Regions from separate parts of the Agarivorans sp. QJM3NY_33 genome, predicted to be linked through region 2. Evidence: predicted binding sites of a transcription regulator. Region 2 holds the regulator's gene; each other region holds the start of a gene.
The links. The regulator NrdR, encoded in region 2, represses ribonucleotide reductase genes. The targets are predictions, from matches to a motif close to AAACACNANATNTNGTGTTT.
Positions count from the first base shown of each region.

Region 1 (5,601 bases), 1.6 Mb from region 2:
CGCCCACTGCATCGCGTTTCAATTCAACCACAATACGCATACCATCCTTATCGGATTCATCACGTAATGCAGATATACCTTCCAGTTTTTTATCTTTTACTAACTCGGCCATCTTCTCGATCAGTCGAGCCTTGTTCACCTGATAAGGGATCTCATGAACAATAATCGTTTCTTTGCCGGCCTTGTCGGTGACGACTTCCGCTTTCGCTCGGATCGACACTTTACCGCGACCAGTTCGATAGCCTTGAATAATGCCTGCGCGGCCATTAATAATACCCGCGGTAGGGAAATCCGGCGCAGGGATATATTCCATCAATTCGTCGATGGTGATCTCAGGATTTTCGATCATTGCCAAACAACCATTCACCACTTCGGTGAGGTTATGTGGTGGAATGTTGGTGGCCATGCCCACCGCAATGCCCGAAGCTCCGTTCACTAACAGGTTCGGGATCCGAGTCGGCAACACCGCAGGAATTTGCTCGGTACCATCGTAGTTGGGGACGTAATCAACGGTTTCTTTTTCTAAGTCAGCCAGTAAAGAGTGCGCCAACTTATCCATACGGATTTCGGTATAACGCATTGCTGCAGCTGAATCACCATCAACCGAACCAAAGTTACCTTGCCCGTCTACCAACATATAACGTAAGGAGAACGGCTGTGCCATCCGCACAATTGTATCGTAAACGGCACTATCACCATGGGGGTGATATTTACCAATAACATCACCGACCACACGGGCAGATTTTTTGTAAGGCTTATTCCAATCGTTACCTAGTACATTCATTGCGAACAACACCCGGCGATGCACAGGTTTTAAACCATCACGTACATCTGGTAAGGCGCGTCCAACAATCACGCTCATGGCATAATCAAGGTAGGAACTTTTCAGCTCATCCTCAATATTGACAGGCATGATCTCTTTTGCAAGATCGCTCATAGACGACAAAATCCTTCGTTTTTATTGCTTGTTACAATTACTCAGCGTAATCGAGAACTTTACCATAAAACCGACGCCTTAACAGGCCTGATGTCGCTCTTTTCTTTTAGAAAAATGAAAAACTACCGGAATTCAACAAAAGCTTGTGGCTAGGATGAACAAGTTCTTATAATACTTATAAATAATGACTTGGATAAAGAGACCAATGGAACAGCCAAATAACAGCCAAAATGTTGACCACCAAGAAATAGCACATTTTGCAGGCTTAGCCTCCCGTTGGTGGGATGAACAAGGGGATTTTAAAACCCTGCACCAGATCAATCCATTACGTCTCGACTATATTGAGCGGGGAGCCAAGGGACTATTTGGCAAGCAAGTCCTCGACATCGGTTGTGGTGGCGGAATATTAGCCGAGAGTATGGCCCTGCGAGGGGCTGATGTGACTGCGATCGATATGGGGCAAGAGCAAATTGAAGTCGCCAAGTTGCACGCCTTAGAAACCGGGGCACAATTAACTTATCTGCAGACCACCGCCGAACAGCACGCCGAACAACAGCCTGCCCAATACGATGTGGTGACATGCATGGAAATGCTTGAGCATGTGCCCGATCCAAGCTCGGTAATTGCAGCATGCGCCAAATTGGTCAAGCCCGGCGGTTACCTCTTTGTATCAACCATCAATCGTACCCCAAAAGCCTACCTGTTTATGATTCTGGCGGCAGAAAAACTGCTCAAGCTGGTTCCCAACGGAACCCATCAGCATGATAAATTTATCCGTCCTTCAGAGTTGCTCAGCTGGGCTGATGAGCACGGCCTACAAAGTCAGGCCATTACCGGGGTACAATTTTACCCAGTGATTGAGCACTTTCGCTTAAGCCCTAATGTCGATGTGAATTACATGTTACAACTTGCCAAGCAGGATCAGGATGAACAATAAACTTGCGGTACTATTTGATTTAGATGGTACTTTATTAGACACCGCGCCTGATCTTGCAGCGGCCGCAAATCATGTACTAGCGCAGCACCAGCAACCACTCATTAGTTTAAGTGATGCTCGAACTTTAAGCTCCCATGGTGCCATGGGGCTACTGGGTTTTGGTTTTGGCGAAAGTTGGCATCAACAAGAGCAAACCAAACTGCGTCAACAATTACTCGACTTTTATCAGTCGAACATCTGCATCGACACTAATTTATTCCCTGGCATTCAGCAAACCTTAGCCTACTTAGATGCAACATCTACACCTTGGGGGATCGTGACAAACAAACCTGAAAGTTTAAGTCGGCAGTTACTTGCTTACTTTACTGAGTTTGCGAGCTGTGCAACGCTAGTCGGAGGCGATACGGTTAGCCAGCGGAAACCGCATCCGGAACCCATGTTACATGCCTGCCAACAACTCAAAGTAGCAGCACAGCATTGTTTGTATGTTGGCGACGCTCTGCGTGACATCGAAGCTGGAAACAACACCCAGATGACGACTATTTTAGCCGAATGGGGCTATATTTCGGAAAATGACAATATCCACACTTGGCAAGCCGATTTACACTGTCAAAAAAGTGAGCAACTTGAACAGCTAATCGCCAAACATTTGGCTAAATTATAAACCGCTTCAAGTTTTCATAAAAATAAATAATTTTCTATTTTTATAGCAAAAAGAACTTGCATTAACGCCACGCTAACAAAGTCACATGGATAGCTAGTTAGTAAGCACTAACATATAGCAATTATCCGCATGTTATGCACAAGTTCTTCATTTTTCCAAGTCTTGCGAAATCGACAAAACCTCATTATCTTGTATCAAATAAATTTATAAACACTATATCTAGTAGTCAGGCAATATTTGCCATACTAGACAGCCAGTAGCACAAAATTAGGATATAGGCCCTCCATTCATGAATACAGATCTACTGATAACCAAACGTAGCGGTAAACAAGAAGCCATTAATTTGGATAAAATTCACCGAGTGATTACATGGGCCGCCGAGGGCCTTAAAAATGTATCCGTTTCACAGGTCGAACTAAAATCACATATTCAATTCTACGATGGTATGGCCACCAAAGATATCCATGAAACGATTATCAAGGCGGCTGCAGATCTAATTTCTCAAGAAACGCCCGATTACCAATTTTTAGCCGCTCGTTTAGCAGTTTTCCACTTACGAAAAAAAGCCTACGGTCAGTTTGAACCACCGAAGCTTTACGAACATGTGGTCAAACAATGTGAAGCGGGTCTTTATGACATGCATTTGCTGAAAGACTACACCGTGGAAGAATTTGCCCAAATGGATGAGTTTATCGATCACTGGCGCGATATGAACTTTTCCTATGCAGCAGTAAAACAACTGGAAGGTAAATATCTAGTACAAAACCGCGTCACTGGCACGATCTACGAAAGTGCCCAATTTTTGTATATCCTAGTAGCAGCCTGTTTATTTGCCCATTATGACAAATCAGTTCGCTTGGATTACATTCGCCGTTTTTACGATGCGACCTCTTTATTTAAGATTTCCTTGCCAACACCGATCATGTCGGGAGTACGCACCCCAACCCGTCAATTCAGCTCCTGTGTATTGATTGAGTGTGGTGATAGCTTAGAGTCCATCAACGCCACCGCATCATCGATTGTAACTTACGTATCACAGCGCGCAGGGATCGGCATCAACGCTGGACGGATCCGCGCCTTGGGTAGTGAGATCCGTGGGGGAGAAGCCTTCCATACTGGATGTATCCCTTTCTATAAGTATTTTCAAACGGCGGTTAAATGCTGTTCACAAGGTGGTGTGCGTGGTGGCGCTGCAACTATCTTCTATCCATTCTGGCATCTCGAAGTCGAGTCACTATTAGTACTCAAGAACAACCGAGGCGTTGATGATAACCGAGTTCGTCATATGGACTACGGGGTGCAACTGAATCGGTTAATGTACCAACGTTTGGTGAAGGGTGAAAACATCACTTTATTTTCGCCCAGCGATGTACCGGGTTTATATGATGCATTTTTCGAAGATCAAGATACCTTCGAGCAGCTTTATCTAAAATACGAGCAAGACGCTAGTATCCGTAAACAGGCGATTAAAGCCGTTGATTTGTTCTCTTTATTGATGCAGGAACGTGCTTCTACCGGACGTATTTATATTCAAAACGTCGACCACTGTAATACTCATAGCCCATTTGATCCGGCTCAAGCACCAGTTCGTCAATCAAACCTTTGTTTAGAGATTGCACTGCCCACCAAACCGTTACAGCATGTGCATGACGAGAATGGTGAAATCGCCCTATGTACTCTATCGGCTTTCAATTTAGGTACAATTGAAGATCTCAACGAATTGGAAAACTTGTCAGATCTTGCAGTTCGAGCCTTAGATAGCTTACTCGATTACCAAGACTACCCCATACTAGCAGCGAAAAAAGGGTCATTTGGCCGTCGCACCTTAGGGATTGGGGTCATTAACTATGCCTATTATTTGGCTAAGAATGGTTCCAAATACAGTGACGGTAGTGCCAACAATTTAACCCACCGCACCTTTGAGGCAATCCAGTACTGGCTGTTAAAAGCTTCAATGCGTCTTGCCAAGGAGCAAGGTGCCTGCCCGATGTTCAATGAGACCACCTATGCGCAAGGTATTCTGCCCATCGATACCTATAAAAAATCGTTGGATCAATTAAGCAACGAGCCGCTGCATTACGATTGGGAAGAATTACGCCAAGAAATAACCACTTACGGCTTACGTAACTCAACCTTATCAGCCTTGATGCCATCGGAAACCTCCAGCCAAATTTCCAACGCGACCAATGGCATTGAACCACCACGCGGTTACGTCAGTGTAAAAGCCAGTAAAGACGGCATTCTAAAACAAGTGGTGCCTGACTTTGGAAACCTCAAAAATAGCTATGAATTACTTTGGGATATCCCAAATAATGACGGTTATTTGCAATTAGTGGGTTTAATGCAAAAGTTTGTTGACCAAAGTATTTCGGCTAATACTAACTACGATCCATCACGCTTTGTCGGTAATCGAGTCCCCATGAAAATCTTGATTGCCGACCTGCTAACCGCCTATAAATATGGCGTAAAAACTCTGTATTATCATAATACTCGTGATGGCGCTAGCGACCAGCACGATAATATGAAACCCGAGCCAGAAGATGATGATTGCGCCGGCGGTGCATGTAAAATTTAAGCCAAGTTTACGCGCTTAGGCGCAAAGAATTGTTAGGAATAATGTAGATGAACTACTCAATTTTTACCCAAACAGCCAACGATGCCACCAAAGAACCCATGTTCTTTGGTCAGCCGGTAAACGTGGCTCGTTATGACCAACAACGTCATCCTATCTTTGAAAAATTAATTGAAAAGCAATTGTCATTTTTCTGGCGTCCAGAAGAAGTGGATGTCAGCAGAGACCGCATCGATTATGCAAAATTGCCCGCACATGAGCAGCATATTTTCATTAGTAATTTAAAATACCAAACCTTGCTTGATAGTATTCAAGGACGCTCTCCCAATGTCGCTCTATTGCCTTTGGTGAGCCTACCTGAACTCGAAACTTGGATAGAAACATGGGCTTTCAGTGAAACCATCCACTCGCGGTCGTATACCCATATTATTCGTAATGTGATGGGAAATCCCGGTGAAGTCTTTGATGACATCATGGAAAACGAAGAAATC
Region 1 is NZ_CP194039.2:1,873,216-1,878,816, reverse strand. Features, by position in the region: gene gyrA (DNA topoisomerase (ATP-hydrolyzing) subunit A) at 1-937, opposite strand, end outside; gene ubiG (bifunctional 2-polyprenyl-6-hydroxyphenol methylase/3-demethylubiquinol 3-O-methyltransferase UbiG) at 1,143-1,874, shown strand; gene ACRRSY_RS08505 (HAD family hydrolase) at 1,864-2,538, shown strand; gene nrdA (class 1a ribonucleoside-diphosphate reductase subunit alpha) at 2,828-5,113, shown strand; gene nrdB (class Ia ribonucleoside-diphosphate reductase subunit beta) at 5,161-5,601, shown strand, end outside.
Region 1: a site for NrdR is predicted at 2,747-2,766, ahead of nrdA (class 1a ribonucleoside-diphosphate reductase subunit alpha). Genes of this name have one in related genera too.

Region 2 (5,601 bases):
CAACCAAATTATCACCATTATCGTCGGTACTCAGTAATACTAATATCCCTTTCTCATCGGCGATTTTGGCTAAGGCTTTATCAAGTGGCCAACTCATTTTTCCGGCCCGGTCACTTGCCAGTAAGTCGCTGAAAGGATTATGTAAATGAACTCTCACTAGGCTTGCTTGCTCGGCTTGTACTTCACCCGCTTGCATCACAAAATGAACTTTGTTGTCGATGGTATCTCGGTAGCTAATCAATTTGAAATTACCGTAACGGGTTGGCATTTCACACTCAGCTACTCGCTCAATGGTGGTTTCATGATTGTTACGATATTCGATTAAGTCAGCAATTGTGCCTATTTTTAAACCATGTTGCTGGCAAAAAACTTCTAGATCTGGGCGACGCGCCATGCTGCCATCTTGATTCAAAACCTCAACAATCACTGCTGCTGGTTCTCGCCCGGCTAAACGCGCAAGATCAACCCCCGCTTCAGTATGCCCGGCACGGGTTAGCACCCCACCTTCTTGAGCCATTAAAGGAAAGATATGCCCAGGCATCACGATGTCCGCAGGCCCAGCATTTGCAGCCACGGCGGCTTGTACAGTGCGAGCACGATCGGCGGCTGAAATGCCGGTAGTTACACCTTCTGCCGCTTCAATAGAAACGGTAAAATTGGTTGAAAATTGTTCGGTGTTTACATCTACCATCAGTGGCAATTTGAGTTGCTGACAACGCTGTCTCGTCATGGGTAAACAAATTAGACCGCGACCATGGGTGGCCATGAAATTGATCGCTTCTGGGGTCACCATGTCTGCGGCCATAATAATATCGCCTTCGTTCTCACGATCTTCATCATCCATGAGCACCACCATTTTTCCATGGCGTAAATCTTCAATAATTTCTTCAATACTGCTTAATGACATAACAAACCTTCTAAACTTAATAAGGGGGCCTATTTAGCGTGCTAGCCTTTGGAGCACTAGGCACCGCTTTATTTCACAAAACCATGTTGCGCTAGAAATGCAGCATCGATCTTCGATGATGATTTATTCTCTTCTGCGTAACCAAATAATCGCTCCACATAGCGAGCGATGACATCGACTTCCAAGTTAATTTTTTGACCTACAGACCAATTTGCAATGGTTGTTTGTTCAGCTGTATGCGGAATGATAGTCAGGCGCAACTGTTGCTGATTGACCTCATTCACCGTGAGACTAATGCCATCGACAGTGACCGAACCCTTATGGGCAATATAACGCGCGAGATCCTTGGGGACTTGTAGCCAAATGTTCACCGCACGGGCACTAGGACTAATGCTAAGTACTTCGGCTAAACCATCCACATGTCCACTAACAATATGTCCCCCAAAGCGACTTGTGGCTAACATCGCCTTTTCCAAGTTCACTTTATCACCCTGCTTACAACCAGCTAAAGAAGTTAGACTCAAGGTTTCAGTTGAGACATCTGCACAAAAATATTGTCCGCCATACTCAACCACAGTTAAACAAATCCCGTTAACTGCAATACTATCCCCTAAACAAACATCTTCCATATTTAGCTTGGCGCAGGCAATTCTCAAACGTACATCACCCTGACGATGCTCCAAGCTCTTTATTTCACCGAGAGCTTCAATGATACCAGTAAACATTATTATTACGCTTCCTCATTCTGGGGAACCCAGATGGTTTTTGTGTCTGGACCAATACGACGAATATCTAGGCAACGCCAAGATTGAAGCTGCTTCATCTGTTGGTATCCGTTAAGAGCCACCAAACTTTGAGCATCCGCGCCCATCAGTAGCCCCGCCTGATAAACAATCAACTGGTCAACCAAATTTGCTTTGAGTAAAGCTGCCGCCAAACTGGCCCCAGCTTCGACCCACAAGTCATTAATCTCCGCGGAAGCTAAAGCTGCCATAAGGCGCTCTAACCAATGCTCACCCTTAGCAATTGTGAATTGTTTCGCCACATCAAGTTGGTTTTGCTCAGCAAACCCAGCCAAGCATAGCGATGATGGGTCCTTAAAAATATCCAGTGTTTTTGGCGCAGAGTTCAAGCGTTGCTGACGATCGATAATCACCCTAAGCGGCTGGCGTAAGGTCGATCGATCGAGCTGTTCAGCCAAGCTGCCCAGTTGATGATGACGTACATTTAAACTTGCGTTATCCCGAATGACAGTTGTTGCAGTGGATAATATAGCGTGACTAGCAGCCCGCTCTCGTTGCACATCACTGCGGGCATGAGTCGAGGTAATCCACTGACTTTCACCATTGGCTAATGCCGTTTTAGCATCGATAGAACCCGCTAGCTTTAAGCGTACAAAGGGTCGCTTTCGCTCAACTCGGCTCAAGAAGCCAGGATTTAACGCACGAGCCGCCGATTCCATTAAGCCAAGACGAACCTTAACGCCTGCCTGTTCGAGCATGGCAATTCCCTTGCCCGCGACTTGTGGGTTGGGATCAATCATAGCAATTACCACTTCCGTGATCCCTAGCTCGACGATCATGGCAGCACAAGAACCAGTTCGACCTACATGGCTACAAGGTTCTAAGGTGACATAACAACACGCGCCATCAAGGCTGAAACCGGCTTGTTTTGCATCCGTAACTGCGTTTACCTCAGCGTGTCCTTGACCCGCTTGTCGATGGTAACCTTCACCGATGATACGACCATCTTTAACAATGACACAACCAACGTTAGGATTTGGTGCCGTGGTATATCGGCCCAGCTTCGCTAAGGCTATCGCCCGAGCCATAAATTGACAATCAAGTGCAGAAAACATTCGCTACTTTTCCAACTTAGCAATCTCTTCGCTAAACTCTTTAATGTCTTCAAAAGAATGATAAACCGATGCAAACCGCACATAAGCGACTTTATCCAACATGATCAACTGCTCCATCACCACCTTACCAATCAGTTTGGTCTCGACTTCTCGCTCACCAGTGGCTCGAAGGTGAGACTTTATTTTGTTCACCGCTTGTTCAACCTGATCAACACTCACAGGACGCTTTTCTAGCGCGCGCATCATACCTGAGCGCATTTTCTCTTCATTAAAAGGTTCGCGAATACCGTTGCCTTTGATAACTCGGGGCATCACCAGTTCCGCGACTTCAAATGAGGTAAAACGCTCATGACACTCTAAACATTCTCGACGTCTGCGCACTTGGTGGCCATCAGCAACCAAACGAGAATCAATAACTTTAGTTTCATGAGCGGAACAAAATGGACAGTACATGCGCATAACCTTTAAAAAACCTGCCGTGATTTTATCCGGTTAGGCAACGAAGGTACAGGCTCGCTATAAGCTAAGTGAGGAATATTTTGCAGCTTAAAATCATTCGCACTGATGAATCACACCATACATAGTTTATCAGCTCGTTCCAAAATAGCGCTCATCTACAACAGTAAATACCTATATTTAGCCAAATAATAATGCTCACAACTCAACGATTCCAAGCACAGTATCAACTAACTAGATATATTTAGAATATGCTTACCGCTATTACGAGTATATTTGACTATAAGCTTTGCTCACTCCAGTTCGACCAAAAGTAATCCTCTTATCAAAAGAATCACCAAGGAGGAAGCCAACTTTATTGGAGCTGACTCTGATCGATACTCAAACAGTAGTTGCACACTAAATGGATGATTTACACACTCGTTTGGCAACACCATCACCTTGCTCAATGAATCGGCATTCACGCTCTCGCCCGCCCTGAGAAGGATAAAAATTACATGTTTATAAAGAGCAACAAACTCTGGTAGTAAGGCCATTGGGATAGCGTAGCTTTGCTCACGGCAAAATAATTACCCGGCTAAAAATATCACCGCATGATTAATTCTAAATACGAGGCATTGATACAATGAAGATGCATAGTTTAACCTACGAGACATAAACCTGTAAGGCTCGAACCCGAAGACTGAGAGTTAAAGAGTAGGATAGCGAACGCCGCCGTATGCAAGCAGCTCGACGAAAATAGCTAGACTGCACATATAAAAATGCACGATAGCGGTTTACCTTCGCTAATTAGCAAGCACTAACAACATAAAAGCCCCCCAAATAAACAACTGTAGGATCACCAAACGCTTTGCATTTTTTAAAGTGCTCATATCCATTACATTTCTCTCTCTTAGAATTGACCAACCACGGTAGTAATTTGACTGTTCCTTACTATTTGAGATAACAAGCAAAAATAGCACCAATAATAAAGTAGTATCATTACTGAACCCAACCCACTAGTAATAAATAAAACAATAGTAGTTATTGACAACAAAGTCTATTTTACACACCAATAAAAAAAAGAGGCTCAAAGCCTCCTTTTTTAACACTGTTAGTCCCTAACTATTTCACTGGCTACTTAACCATAGACAGGGAAACGTTGGCAAAGTTCTAACACTTGGCCTTTGACACGCTCAATAACAGTATCATCTTGTAAATTATCCAGTACATCACACATCCAGCCCGCAAGCTCTTTTGCAGCTGCGACATCAATACCGCGACGAGTAATTGCTGGAGTACCAATACGTAAACCACTGGTCACAAAAGGTGAACGAGGATCATTTGGCACCGAGTTTTTGTTCACCGTAATATTGGCGCGACCCAGAGCTGCGTCAGCATCTTTGCCCGTAATATCTTTGTCGATTAAATCGACCAAGAACAAATGGTTTTCAGTACCATTTGACACGATTTTATAACCACGCTCTTGCATCACCGCAACCATCGCTTTAGCGTTATCTAAGACGCGCTGTTGGTATTGCTTGAACTCTGGCTCCATCGCTTCTTTAAAAGCGACCGCTTTAGCAGCGATCACATGCATCAAAGGACCACCTTGACCACCGGGGAATACCGCTGAATTTAGCTTTTTCTCAATGGCTTCGTTAGCACGAGCCAAAATCAAACCACCGCGTGGACCCGCTAAAGTTTTATGCGTTGTGGTTGTCACCACATCAGCAATTGGCACTGGGTTTGGATATAAACCTGCAGCGACCAAACCAGCAATATGGGCCATATCTACAAATAGGTAAGCACCGACTTGATCCGCGATATCACGGAAGCGTTGCCAATCAACGACCCCTGAATATGCAGAGAAACCAGCTATAATCATTTTAGGTTTATGTTGTTTTGCTAAGCGCTCAACTTCTTCATAATCTAACTCACCAGTTTCTGGATTAATGCCATACTGAACAGCATTATAGATTTTACCAGAGAAGCTAACGCTCGCACCGTGAGTTAAATGACCACCGTGCGCTAAGCTCATTCCTAAAACCGTATCACCCGCATTCAGTAAAGCCATAAAAACAGCTGAGTTTGCTTGTGAACCAGCGTGAGGTTGAACGTTAGCATAATCGGCACCAAACAATTTTTTTGCACGCTCAATCGCGAGCATTTCTGCTTGGTCAACATACTCACAACCACCATAGTAACGCTTACCAGGGTAACCTTCAGCGTACTTGTTAGTGAGGTAAGAGCCTTGTGCTTCCATTACACGTGGGCTGGCATAGTTCTCAGAAGCAATCAATTCGATATGCTCTTCTTGGCGAACTTCTTCTTTCGTAATGGCTTGCCATAGTTCGGCATCGTAATCGGCGATATTCATATCACGCTTTAACATCAGTAT
Region 2 is NZ_CP194039.2:3,465,895-3,471,495, forward strand. Features, by position in the region: gene ribBA (bifunctional 3,4-dihydroxy-2-butanone-4-phosphate synthase/GTP cyclohydrolase II) at 1-907, opposite strand, end outside; gene ACRRSY_RS15670 (riboflavin synthase) at 976-1,632, opposite strand; gene ribD (bifunctional diaminohydroxyphosphoribosylaminopyrimidine deaminase/5-amino-6-(5-phosphoribosylamino)uracil reductase RibD) at 1,638-2,765, opposite strand; gene nrdR (transcriptional regulator NrdR) at 2,769-3,218, opposite strand; gene glyA (serine hydroxymethyltransferase) at 4,342-5,595, opposite strand.

Region 3 (5,601 bases), 980 kb from region 2:
CCCGATCATAGCTATAGTCCCAAACGTCTTCTAGGGCTTCTGTATTATGTTGCATATTTGGATATTCACCATAGCAAATAAACCCGCCGCTAGAGATCGCAGGGTAAGGCTGTTCAAAGTCGATCTTATCAAACGGATTGACCTGTTTCTCTACATCCAAATGGAAACTATTGGTGTAATAACCTTTATCCGTAACTCCTGCTATCACCCCAAACTTCTTCGCATCTAAACGACAGAAACGGTCACATAAATTCTCACTAGGCGTACTATACAAGCTGAAAGCATAACCACTTTCTTTCTCCCAACGCAGAGTTGCTTGTTTCAGCACCGTTACGATCCCAAGGGCCTTTTGTCGTAACTGTTTACTATCGTAAACATGTTGGTCATCAGCATATAAAGCATTTACTGTTTCATGTAGGCCAATATAACCCAATGAAATAGAAGCTCGACCATTTTCAAATATTTTGGAGACATCGTCTTCGGCGTTTAAGCGAACACCACAAGCTCCTTCCATATATAAAATAGGAGCAACTTTGGCTTTCACCCCTTTTAGACGCTCTATTCGGGTATCAAGACCTTGCTTGGCGATACTTAAACGTTGGTCTAACAACTCATAGAATCGTTGTTCATCCCCTTTTGCTTCGATGGCTATCCGCGGTAAATTTAAACTGACAACACCGAGGTTATTTCGACCATCATGGACTTCTTTACCGCCCTCTTGATAAGGTCCCAAGAAACTGCGACACCCCATTGGGGTTTTAAAAGAACCGGTCACTTCAACGACTTTGTCGTAGTTCAAAATATCAGGGTACATTCGTTTAGATGCACACTCTAAGGCAAGTTGTTTAATATCGTAACTCGGATCTTCAGGCTTATGATTTAAACCATCTTTAATCGCAAAGACCAATTTAGGGAATACCGCGGTTTTGGCATTTTTGCCTAAACCTGCAATACGATTTTGTAAAATTGAGCGCTGAATCAACCGTGCCGCCCAACAGGAGCCTAAACCAAAACCGAAGGTGACAAACGGTGTTTGCCCGTTGGCTGTATGTAAAGTATTCACTTCATACTCTAAAGACTGAAAAGCATCATGACATTCTTTCTCAGTTTGTGCTTTCGCATAAGCCTCTTGATCCGCTATTTCCCATTGTTTAGCAGTAGCTAAATGCTTTTCATGACTTTTGAGAACATAAGGCGCCAGAATCTCATCAATTCGATTGATAGTTGTGCCACCATAAATATGACTCGCAACCTGAGCAATAATCTGCGCTGTCACCGCAGTTGCAGTAGAAATGGACTTTGGCGTCTCAATTTCAGCATTGCCCATTTTAAAACCACCAGTGAGCATGCCTTCAAGGTCAATTAGCATACAATTAAACATCGGAAAAAATGGAGCGTAGTCTAAGTCATGGAAGTGGATCTCACCGCTATCGTGAGCCTTAACAACATCTCGAGGTAACAAATGGGTTTTCGCATAATGCTTTGCAACAATCCCGGCTAAAAGATCACGTTGAGTCGGGATCACTTTGCTATCTTTATTGGCGTTCTCATTAAGCAAGGCGGCATTACTTTGCTCGACCAGTCCTCTGATTTCGTTATTTAAAACGCTACGTTTGTCGCGGGCAACATCTCGATCATGACGATACTCAATATAGGCGCGAGCCAAAGTCTTATTGTCATTTTCCATCAGGCAATTTTCAACTGAGGCTTGAATGTCGTTGATATCAACTTCTGCCAGATTGATAAATTGTTCGGTCACCTGCTGCGCTATTTGTAATGCGACAAGATTATCTTTTACGCCTAAAGCCTCTGCGGCTTTCAATACGGCGTCAACAATCCGTTTAGCGTCGTAAGGTACACGGCTTCCGTCTCGCTTGATCACGACTGTTTTCACGATTTACGCTCCAATTTTACTCACTCATTCATTAGAAAATTGCGGAACCCGCGCTACCAAAGGCTTAGCTGTCGATATTGTATAAAAAAGCATCTGGATGATCGGATAACCATATATTGTGGTTGAGAATTGTAGTTCCCACTAGATATGGTAGTCGAGAAGTTTAAACGTTAAAGCAAAATCAAATGATCAAGATCAAGCTAAGCTAAAAAAGCTGATCTGTTTGCCTAAAAATGCTCCACAAATCACGGCAAAATTTATGGCCTTTTTCCACAGTGATCTCACGGTTGTTATAAAGACCACAAACGGGGATAATACGCTTTTGTTTGGCTGCATCTTATATAAATGACTGAATATCTGTTGTTATTGATTAGTACCGTACTGGTTAACAACTTTGTACTGGTTAAGTTCTTGGGCCTGTGTCCCTTCATGGGGGTTTCTAGCAAAGTAGAAACCGCTATAGGAATGGCATTAGCCACTACATTTGTATTGACTCTGGCTTCTATGTGCTCGTATCTGGTCGAACAGTATATTTTGGCGCCACTAGATATCACCTATTTGCGTACCATGAGTTTTATCCTTGTGATCGCAGTTGTGGTTCAATTTACGGAAATGTTTGTCCAAAAAGCTAGCCCCGCATTGCACCGCGTATTGGGGATCTATTTACCCTTAATTACCACCAACTGTGCGGTGTTGGGCGTGGCGCTATTAAATATAAATGAGCAGCATGATCTATTTGAGTCCATCATTTATGGTTTTGGGGCTGCGGTCGGTTTCTCATTAGTACTGATACTATTTTCTGCCATGCGCGAACGTTTAGTCGTTGCCGATATTCCCCTCCCTTTTAAAGGGGCTGCGATCGCGATGATCACCGCTGGACTCATGTCTTTAGCCTTCGTCGGTTTTGCCGGCCTAATTAAGTAACCACAGCATGTTAGTAGCCTTAATTACCATTACTCTATTGGCCTTAGTATTTGGCGCCATTCTTGGTTATGCCGCAATTAAATATAAGGTGGAAGGCAATCCAATTGCGGATCAAGTCGAAAGCTTATTGCCGCAAACGCAGTGTGGCCAGTGTGGTCACCCTGGATGTCGTCCCTACGCCGAAGCCATCGCCAATGGTGAGCCCATCAATAAGTGCCCTCCCGGCGGGGACGAAACTATCGCTAAAATCGCAGATTTACTCGGTGTGGAAGCAATCCCTTTAGATGCAGCTGCAGTGAAAGAAGACGACCGTAAAAAAGTCGCCTTTATTATTGAAGATGCTTGTATCGGTTGCACCAAGTGCATTCAAGCTTGTCCAGTAGACGCGATTATGGGTTCCAATAAACACATGCACACGGTGATCGCAAAAGAATGTACCGGTTGCGAGTTGTGCGTTGCCCCCTGCCCAACTGATTGTATCGAAATGCGTCCAATTGAGACAACCACCAAAAATTGGGATTGGAAATTAAACCAAATTGACGTCTCAATCATTGAGGAACTGAAATAGATGGTGGCTTGGCTAGAAAAAATAAAACAAGGCTTTACCTGGAACTACCAAGGTGGGGTTCATCCTGAAACCAATAAACAGCTGATTAATTGCGAAAAACCAGAGTGGCTGGCGAACCCTGAGTATCTCACCATTCCTGTACAGCAACACATTGGCAGCGCTGCCAAATTATTAGTTGTCGTCGGCCAAAAAGTACTCCGTGGACAAGCATTAAATGAGTCGCAGTTTTATCAAGCGCCTCCGGTGCATGCCTCATGCTCCGGTACCATTGTTGCGATAGAACCTCGTGTCACAGCGCACGCCTCAGCGATTCCAGAGTTAGCGATCGTGATTAAGGTCGATGAACAACAACGAGATGCGGTTTGGCCTGCCCCCCTTAGCCAAAATCAACAAACCCCAGAACTTATTTGCCAGCGAGTCCATCAATCTGGGATTGCCGGTATGGGCGGAGCTGGATTCCCCACGGCTCTAAAAATAAGCCCACATAAGCCCTTAGATATACTCATTATTAACGGCGCCGAATGTGAGCCTTATATTACGGCTGATGACTGTTTAATGCGCAATTACCCAGCCGAAGTCATTAAAGGGGTACAAATATTACAAACAGCGCTGCAGCCGAAGTTAACAATTATTGCCATTGAAAATGATAAACCGGAAGCAATTGCAGCCTTAAGCAAGCACACCAATGATTCGATCATCATCCGTAGCATTCCCACCAAGTACCCTTCTGGCGGGGAAAAACAACTGATCGAAATTTTAACCGGACAACAAGTCACTGCCAGTCAATTACCTATCGATTTAGGAATGTTGGTGCAGAATGTTGGAACTGCCTATGCGGTTCATCGTGCAGTTGATATCGGTGAACCATTGATCTCTCGAATCGTAACTATCGCCGGAGATTTGGTTGAGCAGCCAGCTAACTACTGGCTACCCCTCGGGACCAGCGTCGCACATATATTGAGTGAAAAACTGCAAGTCGCCAACAATACTCCGACAATTATGGGCGGTTCGATGATGGGGTTCATGCTGCCCAATAATCAGGCTCCTATCGTAAAAACCAGTAACTGTTTAATTGTCAACCACCCACAAGCAGCCGCGACGGAATCCCCTTGTATTCGCTGCGGTGAATGTGCTCAAGCTTGTCCTATGGGCTTATTACCGCAACAACTTTACTGGTTTAGCCAAGCGGATGAGCTCAACAAAGCCCGCAGCTACAACATGATGGATTGTATCGAATGTGGTGCCTGTGCCTTTGTTTGTCCCAGTCAAATATCGCTAGTGCAGCACTACCGCACTGCCAAAGCTAAAATTAGAGCCGAAGATCTAGCGAAACAAGAAGCTGATATTGCCAAACAACGTTTTGAAGCCCGCCTCGCGCGTTTAGAAAAAGATAAATTAGAGCGAAAAGCCAAACATCAACAAGCTGCGCTCCGTAGACAAGAGCAAACCAATGCCAACTCTTCGGCCAACAAGCCTGATCCTGTTGCTGCGGCCTTGGCGCGGGTAAAACAATCGAAAGCTCAAGCTCCGGCAGCGATACAAACGACCAGCGGAGAATGGATCCCCGATAATCAACAAGCAATCGCCGAACGTGAAGCTCGTAAACAACAGCGCCGTTTGGCTAAAGAACAAGGACTCAAGGCCTCTAGTGATTCAAACGAGACTCAAGCTGAAAGCCACAGTGACAAAGCCAAATCAAGCAACCCTGCGGTGGCCGCAGCAATTGCTCGCGCCAAGGCTAAAAAGCTAGCCGCAACCGACACGGCACAAACAGAAACGCCAGTCGCAAACGACACCAAGGTAGCTGCCACCACTAAGTCGACTAACCCTGCGGTGGCCGCTGCAATTGCCCGCGCCAAGGCTAAAAAGCTAGCCGCAACCGACACGGTGCAAACAGAGACCCCTGTCGCAAACGACACCAAGGTAGCAGTCAAAGCCAAATCAACTAATCCTGCGGTGGCTGCAGCAATTGCCCGCGCCAAGGCTAAAAAGCTAGGGGCAACCGACGCTGCACAAACAGAAACGCCAGTCGCAAGCGATGCCAAGGTAGCAGTCAAAGCCAAATCGACTAATCCCGCGGTGGCCGCAGCAATTGCCCGCGCCAAGGCTAAAAAGCTAGCGGCAACCGACGCTGCGCAAACTGAAACGCCAGTCGCAGACGATGCCAAGGTAGCAGTCAAAGCCAAATCAACTAATCCCGCGGTGGCTGCAGCAA
Region 3 is NZ_CP194039.2:2,490,415-2,496,015, forward strand. Features, by position in the region: gene nrdD (anaerobic ribonucleoside-triphosphate reductase) at 1-1,894, opposite strand, end outside; gene rsxA (electron transport complex subunit RsxA) at 2,240-2,818, shown strand; gene rsxB (electron transport complex subunit RsxB) at 2,826-3,386, shown strand; gene rsxC (electron transport complex subunit RsxC) at 3,387-5,601, shown strand, end outside.
Region 3: a site for NrdR is predicted at 1,999-2,018, ahead of nrdD (anaerobic ribonucleoside-triphosphate reductase). Genes of this name have one in related genera too.